Regions from separate parts of the Micromonospora sp. DT31 genome, predicted to be linked through region 2. Evidence: riboswitches for the same ligand, from Rfam matches in the RefSeq annotation. Region 2 holds a riboswitch; the other holds the start of a gene.
What was found. Region 2 has a riboswitch for ZMP and ZTP ahead of ACLQ2X_RS01905 (glycine hydroxymethyltransferase). Riboswitches for the same ligand answer to the same signal wherever they lie in the genome.

Region 1 (5,308 bases), 250 kb from region 2:
ACCGCTCGTACAACCGCACCGCCGCCGCGTTGTCCGCCCGCACGTTCAACGTCACATGGTCCACCGACGTGCGCAGCCGCGCGCACAACCCCGCCACCACACCCGCACCCAGACCACGCCCCCGCACATCCGGATGCGTCGTCACATTCCCCAACGCCGCCACCCGCCACCGCGGCGAGAACACATGCACCCCCGCCACCGCCACCAGCCGACCCCGCTCCCGCACCCCCACGTACTGACCCGTCTCCACCATCCGCGGATCGAACCAGTTCCCCGGATACGCCACCGCGTACAACCGCGCCAACTCCGGCAGATCCGCCACCCCCAACGGCTCACCCACCGGCGCCACCGCCGCCAACCGGCCCACATCCGTCAACGCCATCCGGTGATGCGCCGCCGCCTCCGACACCACGTACCAGCGACCCACCGCCGCCTCCAGCCCGGGGGACAGGTGCGCCCACAACCGGGCCGGCAACACCGGCGCCGCCTGCACCAACAGCGCCGACAACTCGGCCACCCGATCCGGCGCCGCGAACGCCAACAACGTCGGCAACTCCACCCCGTGATACAGCAACACCACCTGGTCGCCACGCCGGAACCACGACGTGTACGGCCAGAAGAAATCGTCCAGATCACCCAACTGGTAGGCGTGCAACACCGGATCCCGACCCAACAACCCGGCCAGCACCGCCCGGTCGTGTTCCGCCCGCACCGCCACCGTGATCAGCCCGCCATCCACTGGTCGTAACCCAACCGGGCCACCAACGCCAACACCACCACCAACAGCACCACCCGCACGAACCCCGCACCCCGCCGCAACGCCATCCGCGCCCCCACCATCGCCCCCGCCACATTGCACACCGCCATCGCCGCACCCAACAACCACCACACATGCCCGGTCAACCCGAATACCACCAACGCACCCAGATTCGTGCCCGCGTTGACCACCTTCGCCATCGCCGACGCCCCCACGAAATCCGCACCCAGCAGCGCCGTGAACGCCAACACCAGAAACGTCCCCGTACCCGGCCCGATCAACCCGTCATACAGGGCGATACCCAACCCGGCCACCACCACCGCCACCACCACCCGCGTCGGGGTCCGCCGACCCGGCGACGCCACCACCCCCAACGACGGCCGCACCAGAACGAACACCGCCACCGCCACCAACACCACAAGCACCACCGGCCGGTACGCGCTGCCCGGCACCGAACCCGCCAACGCCGCACCCAACCCCGCCGTCACCACCGCCAACCCCGCCGCCGGACCCGCCACCGCCCAATCAAGCTTCGTCCGCCGCGCATACGTCACCGCCGCCGTCGACGTACCGAAAATCGCCGCCAACTTGTTCGTCCCCAACGCCGTCGCCACCGGCAGCCCCGGCGCCGCCACCAACAACGCCGGCAACAACAACAGACCACCACCACCCACCACGGCGTCCACCCACCCCGCCAGCGCAGCGGCGGCCAACAACGTCGTCAACGACACGGCATCCACCAGCCGCATTCTGCCGACCCGGCCACCAGCGGCAACGCCACCTGTGGCCAGCCTCACCGCTGCCGACGACGCCGCAACCACAACCCCACCGACGCCACCGCCACGAACACCAGCACCGAACAGCACAGAAGTTTCAGCACCCGGCAAGACTCCCACGAAGACGTAGGGTGTCCAGGTGCGCCTGGCCACCTTCAATCTGCTGCACGGCCGATCCCTCACCGACGGACTCGTCGACCCCGACCGGCTCACCGCCGCCGTCACCAGCCTCGACGCCGACATCCTCGCCCTTCAGGAAGTCGACCGCGACCAGACCCGCAGCGGAAAACTCGACCTCACCGCCCTGGCCGCCCGCGCCCTGCACGCCGAGCACCACCGCTTCGCCGCCGCCGTCGTCGGCACCCCCGGCGAACACTTCCGCCCCCTCACCCACGACGACGACGGCCACGGCGAACCCCTCTACGGCATCGGACTCATCAGCCGCCACCCCGTACGCTCCTGGCACGTCACCCGGCTACGCGCCGCGCCCGTCCGCTCACCCATCTACGCACCCGGCCCCACCGGCGGACTCATCCTGCTACGCGACGAACCCCGCGTCGTCCTCGCCGCCGTCCTCGACACCCCCCACGGCACCCTCACCGTCGCCGCCACCCACCTGTCCTTCGTCCCCGGCTGGAACGTCTGGCAACTGCGCCGCGTCGTACGCGCCCTGCGCGCCCTACCCGCCCCGCGCATCCTCCTCGGCGACCTCAACCTCCCCGCCGGACCCGCCGCCGCCCTCACCCGCTGGCGGCCCCTCGCCCGACGCCCCACCTACCCGGCCGGGCAACCCCGCGTCCAACTCGACCACGTCCTCGCCGACCGCCACCGACTCGACCAACTCCCACCCGTCACCGCCGTCCACACCCCCCTGTCCACCATCTCCGACCACCGCCCCCTCGTCGTCGACCTCGGCTGACCACCGCCGATCACCCCAACCCGCACTGCCGACCCGCCGCCTCCACCGCGTTGCGGAACAACATCGCCACGGTCGTCGGACCCACCCCACCCACCCGCGGCGTGATCGCCCCCGCCACCCGCGCACACTCCTCGGCCACATCCGGCAGCAACCGCCGACCCGCGTAACGCACCCCACCACCGACCACCACCGCCCCCGCACGCACATGCTCGGGCCGCACGATCCCCGGCACCCCCGCCGCCGCCACCAGGATCTCCGCCCGCCGCGTGTACCGGGGCCAATCCGCCACCCCGGTGTGCACCACCGTCACCGCCGCGTTCGCCGTCGGCCGCTTCTGCCCCAACAACATCGCCAACGGCCGACCCAACGTGGCACCCCGACCCAGCACCACGACCTCCCGACCCGACACCGGCACACCGTGGAACGCCAACAACGCCTCGATCCCCGCCGGCGTACACGGCAACGGACCCGGCAACCCCAACGCCAACCGGCCCATGTTCACCGGATGCATCCCGTCCACGTCCTTGTCCGGATCCAGCTCCGCCAACGCCCGGTCGTAATCCAGGTGCCCCGGAATCGGATGCTGCACCAACACCCCGTGCACACCGGAATCCGCGTTGAAGTCAGCCACCACCGCACGCAGATCCGCCTGCGACGCCGACGCCGGCAGATGCACGTGCGGCGACGCGAACCCCAACGCCGCCGCCTGCCGAGACTTGATCCGGATGTAACCCCTGCTGGCGTCGTCGTCACCCACCAGCACCGTCGCCAACGCCGGCGTCACCCCCGCCGCGCGCAGCCGCGCCACCGACGCGGCGACCTCCGACAACACCCGCTCCGCCACCGGAGCACCCGGCAACAACCGCGCCGACGAACCTGAAGAAGAAGACATGCGACACCTCGCCCGCGGAGGCCCAGGCGGTCGACCCCCACGACGAGCTCCCCGATGGTTCACCCATCCCCGTGCCGCCAGTCGCGTTCCCCTCACCCTGCCACAGCCCGCGCCACCACCGCATCCACCAACGCCTGCCAACCCGGCAACGCCGCCAACAACCCATCCGCCCGCCGCCGCCGATCCGCCACCGACGCCACCCCGAGATCCGCCAACACCGCCTCGAACGCCGGCCGCAACTCCCGCTCCCGCTGCGGCGCCACCGCCCCCAACACCACATGGCACCGCGCGTACGTCACCACCACCCAGAACATCGCCTCCCGGTGCCGACCCGACGCCACCAACTCCCGGGCACCGTCGAACACCACCGGACGCCCCGCAGCACCCAGATCCGCCCCGAACACGAAACCCTCCCGCGGCAGGCGCCCCACCTCGTCGAACACCACCGCCAACCCGGCCAGATGCTCCCGCACCCGGTCCGCACCCACCCACCACCGTCAAACGTCGCCAACAACTCCGCAAACCGGTCCGCGAACCCGAACCGCTCCAGCACCTGCCCCGCCCGCACGTACCGCCGCCGCACCGTCGGATCCGCCAGAGCCGCCACCGCCGGCCACACCGCCACCAACGACGTCGGAAACGCCCACGCCAACACCTGCTGCGCCACCGGCGCCGACACGTCGAACTCCCGCAACCCGCCCTCGATGCGCCGCCGCACCCCGGCACACCGCCGCCGCACCCACGCCGCATCCGCGAACCCCGCCGCCACCGGCCCCCGCAACGCGGCCAGCCGACCCGTCGGATCCGCGATCACCCCATCGGTACGGAACATCGGCGCGAACACCCACGACCCCAACACGTCCTCCGGGCCACCCAGATCCGCCCACGTCACCTCGCTGACCTCCAGCAGCACCCCACGACGGACGAACTTGCCCACCTTCACACCGGGGGAGCGGCGCACCAGCAGCACATCCACATCCGACGACGACGGCAGCACCGCCTCATCCAGCATCCCCACCGTCGACCCGCTGAAGAACGCCCCCTCGACCGACGGATCGGCGCGCATCCGCTCCCGCACCCAGTCGACCGCCACCGCCCGCGCCGCACCCACCCGCATCCACCCGATGCTGCCAACACCACAACCCGGCCGCCAACCCAACACGAACAGTTGCCGGTCGGACACACAACGCCTACACCCGCCGGCCCCTCCAGGCCCGGATCAGCTGCTTGGCGATGCTCCTACGCGTCACGTCCCCTCGGCGACAGCCGATGAACCGCTTCCGGCGTGCGCCATGGTCGTACTCTCAGACACCCGACCGCAGGAGGCACGGATGGGATTGTCAGGCCGGGACTGCCCTGACTGTGGTCGTAGCGTCCGTCAGCCGTTCGAAAAGACGATCACCGGACGTGAGGTGTGCCCGGACTGCGCGAACGCCCTGTTCACGGGCTCCGCCACCGGAGCGATCACCGGGAATGTCGGCTCCGGATACGGGGTCTGGGCCATGCTCATGCGCAAAATTCGACGCTCCGGCTGACCGCACGGAGGTCTGTCCGTCGGCGGTGAGGGCCCGGAAGACCTCGCGGGCCAGGTAGCGCTTGAGGCAGCGGATGATCTCGCGTTTGGTCCTGCCCTCGGCGGTGCGCCGGGCCGCGTAGGCGCGGGTGCGGTCGTCGCAGCCGAGCCGGCCCAGGGCCAGGACGTAGAGAGCTCGGTCGGCGCCGCGGCTGAGCCGGTGCCGGTTGGTCCTGCCGGATGAGGCGGGAATCGGCGCGCCGCACAGGTGCGCGAACGCCGACTCGCTGTGCAGCCGTTCGGGGTTGTCGCCGGCCGCGGCCAGCAGCACCCCGGAAGTGTCGGACCCGACGCCTCGATCCCGGCGAGCTGACCGGGCCGGCACCGCGCCGCGGCCCTGACGAGTTGAGGTAGCGACAAACGCGCGCAGACGACCGCGTAGGGCATGCGG
Region 2 (5,308 bases):
TGGTCGACGCGGTCGCCGACAGGTGCGCGGTGCTGCTGGACAGCGGCGTGCGCGGCGGCGTGGACGTGCTGCGTGCGCTGGCGCTCGGCGCGGCCGGGGTGCTTGTCGGCCGGCCGCTGCTGTGGGCGCTGGCCGCCGGCGGGCGGGCGGGCGCGGAGGCGGCGCTGGCGTTGCTCGCGGCCGAGTTGCGGGACGCGCTCATCCTCAGCGGCTGCGCCGACCCGGCGGCGGCCCGCCTGTTGTCCACCCGGATCGGGGGTTGACGTGCAGTCGGTGGATCTGGCCGTCACGGCCCTGCACGGCAGCGTCGGTGACCCGGCGCTGAACTCGATGAACTTCCTCAACGAGGTGGCGCAGCACTACCCGCGGGCGGTGTCGCTGGCGGCCGGGCGGCCGTACGAGGAGTTCTTCGACTCCACGCTGCTGCACGCGCACCTGGACCGCTTCCGCCGGCACCTGGACGAGGACCTGGGGCTCGACCGGGTCCAGGTGGACCGGATGCTGTTGCAGTACGGCCGGACCAAGGGCATCGTGCACCATCTGGTCGCCCGCAATCTCGCCGTCGACGAGGGGCTCACCGTCGACCCGGAGTCCATCGTGGTGACGGTGGGCTGCCAGGAGGCGATGTTCCTGGTCCTGCGCGCGTTGCGGGCCCGGCCGGCCGACGTGCTGTTCGCGGTCGCGCCCACCTATGTCGGGCTCACCGGGGCGGCCCGCCTGGTCGACATGCCGGTGCGGCCGGTGGCCGGCGGCCCCGACGGGGTCGACCTGGTCGACCTGCGCGCGCAGGTGCGCGGGGCCCGCGCGGCGGGGCTGCGCCCGCGGGGCTGCTACGTGATGCCGGACTTCGCCAACCCGTCGGGGGTCAGCATGGACACCGGGCAGCGGCGGCGGCTGCTGGAGGTGGCCGCCGAGGAGGACCTGCTGCTGATCGAGGACAATCCGTACGGCCTGTTCCCGGCCGAGGGCACGCCGCGGCGGCCCACGCTCAAGGCGTTGGACACCGACCGACGGGTGATCTACCTGGGTTCGTTCGCCAAGACGGTGTTGCCCGGGGCGCGGGTCGGCTACGTGGTGGCCGACCAGCGGGTGGGCGGCCCGGACGGTGTGGTGGTGCCGCTCGCCGACCACCTCGCGAAGATCAAGAGCATGGTCACGGTGAACACCTCGCCGATCAGTCAGGCGGTGATCGGCGGCGCCCTGCTGGCGCACGACTGTTCGTTGGTGGCCGCGAACGCCCGGGAGCGGGCCGCGTACGCCCGCAACCTGCGCCACCTGGTGGACGGTCTGGCCCGGCGGTTCCCGGCCGGCGGCGCGGTGACCTGGACCGTCCCGGCGGGCGGGTTCTTCGTGGTGGTCAGTGTGCCGTTCCCGGTGGACGACGCGCTGCTGCACCGCTCGGCCGGGGAGTACGGGGTGTTGTGGACGCCGATGGCGCACTTCTACGACGCGGGCACGCCGGTGAACGCGTTGCGACTGTCGGTGAGTGCGGTCACACCGAAGCTGATCGATGTCGGTCTGGACCGGCTCGCCGCGCTGGTCACGGACACCGCCGCGCGTGCCGGCGTGCCGGCCTGACACCGCAGGGGGTCGCGGTCGCGGCACCGCCCGTGTTCTCCGGCCCGCCGGATCCGTTGATAATGGACCGATGGTTGCCTGGGAGTACGCGTTGCTGGTCCGTCGCTATCAGGGGCAGGGGAGGAACTTCCACGTCTCGTTCGTCTGGTACGGCCCGGACGGGTCCCGCACCGACGTGACCGCGTACGGCGACACCGCGGTCGCGCATCTCAACCGGGTCGGCCGGGAGGGCTGGGAGTTGGTCTCCGCCGCCGAGGACGTGAACAACGTGCAGGGCAGCACCGAGGTGCACCGCTACCACCTCAAACGCCCGCTGCGCTGACGCCCGTCCGCCCGTCGGCGCCCCCGTGTGCACGGTGGCGCCGACGTCGTGACAGACCGCAGCGTGGTCGACTCAGCCCAGGTCGACGGCGGGGTAGAGGGGGAACGGGATGAGCAGGTCGGCGGCCTGCTTGCCGACGGACTCGGCCACCGCCGGGTCCAGGACGTACTTCGCCTTCGACGCGGCGCCGTCCGGGCCGGTGCCCGCCGTGGTCCGGCTGAGCACGGTGTGGATCAGCTCGGCGGTGGCGTCCATCTCGGTGGCGCCCAGCCCTCGGGTGGTCAGCGCGGGCGTGCCGATGCGGATGCCGGAGGTGTACCAGGCGCCGTTCGGGTCCTGCGGCACCGAGTTGCGGTTGGTCACGATGCCCGAGTCCAGCAGTGCCTGCTCGGCCTGCCGGCCGGTGAGGCCGTAGCCGGACACGTCGATGAGCACCAGGTGGTTGTCGGTGCCGCCGGTGACCAGCGTGGCCCCCCGCCGCAGCAGCCCGTCGGCGAGCGCCTGGGCGTTGTCCACGATCCGCTGGGCGTAGTCGGCGAAGTCGGGCCGCCGCGCCTCGGCCAGCGCGACCGCCTTGGCGGCCATCACGTGCGGCAGCGGGCCGCCGAGGACCATCGGACAGCCCCGGTCGACCTGGTCGGCCAGTTCCGGCCCGCACAACACCATGCCGCCGCGCGGGCCGCGCAGCGACTTGTGCGTGGTGGTGGTGACGATGTGGGCGTGCGGCACCGGGTCGAAGTCGCCGGTGAAGACCTTGCCGGCGACCAGGCCGGCGAAGTGGGCCATGTCGACCATGAAGGTGGCGCCGACCGAGTCGGCGATCTCCCGCATCACCCGGAAGTTGACCTTGCGCGGGTACGCGGAGTAGCCGGCCACCAGGATCAGCGGCTTGAACTCGCGGGCCGCCTCGGCCACCCGGTCGTAGTCGATCAGGCCGGTGGTCGGGTCGGTGCCGTAGCTGCGCTGGTCGAACATCTTGCCGGAGATGTTCGGCCGGAACCCGTGGGTGAGGTGGCCGCCCGCGTCCAGCGACATGCCCAGCATCCGCTGGTTGCCCAGCTCCCGGCGCAGCGCGAACCAGTCCGCCTCGGTGAGGTCGTTGACCTGGCGGACCTGGGCCCTGCGCAGGGCGGGGGACTCGACCCGGTCGGCCAGGACCGCCCAGAAGGCGACCAGGTTGGCGTCGATGCCGGAGTGCGGCTGCACGTAGGCGTGGGTGGCGCCGAACAGTTCCCGGGCGTGCTCGGCGGCGAGCGCCTCGACGGTGTCGACGTTCTGGCAGCCGGCGTAGAAGCGCCGCCCGATGGTGCCTTCGGCGTACTTGTCGCTGAACCAGTTGCCCATGGCCAGCAGCGTCGCCGGGGAGGCGTAGTTCTCGCTGGCGATGAGCTTGAGCGACTCGCGCTGGTCGGCCAGTTCCGCGGCGATGGCGTCCGCCACCCGTGGCTCGACGCCGCGGATGACCTCCAACGCGCTGCGGAAGGCGGTGGACTCGGCGTTGGGCGACATGCGACCTCCTGGTGACGTGCGGAAGGCCCAGGCGCTCGGCATGCGTCCTCATGACGAGGCCGCTCCCCGATGGTGCTCCATCTCCACGCGCCAGTCACGGCCCGCGCCGATCCTACCGGCCGGGGTGCGGCCGGCGGGGTTGGGCCGCCCGTCGCGGGGCACACCCACCGGGAGGGCAGGCACCGCGAGCGCGGTCCGGCCCCGGGAGAGGAGGCACGAGCATGACCACACCCACCACCGGACGGCCGCTGGCCGTGGTGACCGGCGCGTCCAGCGGCATCGGGTACGAGCTGGCGGCGCAGTTCGTCGAACACGGGTACGACGTGGTGGTCGCCGCCGAGGACGCGGCGATCGAACGGGCGGCCGGGGACCTGCGGCGCGACGGCGGCCCGGAGGTCTACCCGGTCCAGGTGGACCTGGCTACGCCCGAGGGCGTGCAACGGCTCGCCGAGGCGGTGACCGGGCGTGGTCGCCCGGTCGACGCGCTGGCGCTCAACGCCGGCCGCGGCGCGGGCGGGGACTTCGTCGGCGGCACCAACCTCGCCGACGAGCTGACGATCGTCGACCTGAACGTGCGTTCGACGGTGCACCTGGCCAAGCTGCTGCTGCCGGAGATGGTCCGCCGGGGCGCGGGGCGGGTGCTGTTCACGTCCTCCATCGCCGCCACGATGCCCGGCCCGTACCAGGCGGTCTACAACGCCTCGAAGTCGTTCGTGCAGTCCTTCGCCGAGGGGGTGCGCAACGAGCTGAAGGACAGCGGTGTCACGGTGACCGCGCTGATGCCCGGCCCGACCGACACCGAGTTCTTCGACCGGGCCGAGTTGGGGGACACCCGGGTCGGCCAGGGGCCCAAGGACGATCCGCGCACGGTGGCCGCCGACGCGTTCGAGGCGCTGATGAAGGGGGAGCACAAGGTGGCGGCGGGTTCGTTCGTCAACAAGCTGCAGACCGCCGCCGGCAAGATCATTCCAGATCGGCTGAAGGCCGAGCAGCACCGGAAGATGGCCGAGCCCGGCGCCGGAGACTGAGCGCCGGCACGCCGAGCGGGACCCGTCCCCGGGAGGGCGGGTCCCGCTCGGCGTGTGCTGGCGCAGGTCAGGCGACCACGGCGTCCAGCGCCTTCTTCAACGCCTTCGGCGCGGTCGGCGTCTTCGGCGCCGTGGGGCGCAGGTCGAGCATCCGCTGACCGATCTCCTGGAGCTGGTTGCGGCCGAGTGCCTCCCGGACCTTCGGGAACCACTCCTCCTCTTCCTCCTCGACGTGGTGCAGGACGTTCTCGATGAGCACCGTGGTCTTGGCGTTGTACCGCTCGTCGTCGGGGGTCATGGTGGACAGCTCGAAGCAGAGCACGTCCACCACGTGGTGCTCCTCGTACGACTCGAGGATGTCGTCCTCCACGTCGGGCACCAGCTTGCGGACCTCCGGGTACATCACCTCGTTCTCCAGGTAGGTGTGCACCGTCAGAGCTTCGAGGATCCGCTTGACGATCTTCCCGCGTTCGCTCGCCGGCCCCTCCTCGGCCCCCTGGAAGGCCTTGAAGAGACGACGGAACTCCTTGTGGTCCTCCTTGAGCAGGACGATCGCGTCTGTGGACACCGGCTACCTCCCAAATCGGCTGACGATGCCCGGGTACCCGCGTCCTGAACTGGACAAACAGAACGGGCCCGACGTGCTCACGCCGAGCCCGTTCCGTCGGTGTCGCGGCTACTTCACCGCGTTGTACGCGTCGACGACGCCGGCGCCGTAGAAGCTGTTGCGCTTCCCACCGGAGCAGGTGGCGTCATAGGCGTTCGGGCCGGCCGGGATCAGCGGCACCGGGTTGTACACGCCGGACGGGCAGGACTTCGCCACGGCCGTGCGCTCCAGGAACGAGGAGAGCTGGCCGGCGGTCATGCCCGG

Region 1: another riboswitch for ZMP and ZTP. It lies ahead of ACLQ2X_RS03085 (bifunctional 5,10-methylenetetrahydrofolate dehydrogenase/5,10-methenyltetrahydrofolate cyclohydrolase); the one in region 2 lies ahead of ACLQ2X_RS01905 (glycine hydroxymethyltransferase).

What each region holds. Positions count from the first base shown of each region.
Region 1 covers NZ_JBNCKZ010000001.1:691,913-697,220, forward strand. Annotated here, with positions in the region: gene ACLQ2X_RS03070 (GNAT family N-acetyltransferase) at 1-739, opposite strand, end outside; gene ACLQ2X_RS03075 (sulfite exporter TauE/SafE family protein) at 724-1,506, opposite strand; gene ACLQ2X_RS03080 (endonuclease/exonuclease/phosphatase family protein) at 1,673-2,452, shown strand; gene ACLQ2X_RS03085 (bifunctional 5,10-methylenetetrahydrofolate dehydrogenase/5,10-methenyltetrahydrofolate cyclohydrolase) at 2,463-3,344, opposite strand; ZMP/ZTP riboswitch at 3,358-3,439, opposite strand; gene ACLQ2X_RS03090 (hypothetical protein) at 3,437-3,658, opposite strand; gene ACLQ2X_RS03095 (hypothetical protein) at 3,640-4,461, opposite strand; partial or broken gene ACLQ2X_RS03100 (transposase) at 4,907-5,185, opposite strand.
Region 2 covers NZ_JBNCKZ010000001.1:446,198-451,505, forward strand. Annotated here, with positions in the region: gene ACLQ2X_RS01890 (alpha-hydroxy acid oxidase) at 1-263, shown strand, start outside; gene ACLQ2X_RS01895 (PLP-dependent aminotransferase family protein) at 265-1,578, shown strand; gene ACLQ2X_RS01900 (hypothetical protein) at 1,649-1,900, shown strand; gene ACLQ2X_RS01905 (glycine hydroxymethyltransferase) at 1,973-3,409, opposite strand; ZMP/ZTP riboswitch at 3,428-3,517, opposite strand; gene ACLQ2X_RS01910 (SDR family NAD(P)-dependent oxidoreductase) at 3,631-4,437, shown strand; gene ACLQ2X_RS01915 (hemerythrin domain-containing protein) at 4,505-5,005, opposite strand; gene ACLQ2X_RS01920 (S8 family peptidase) at 5,114-5,308, opposite strand, start outside.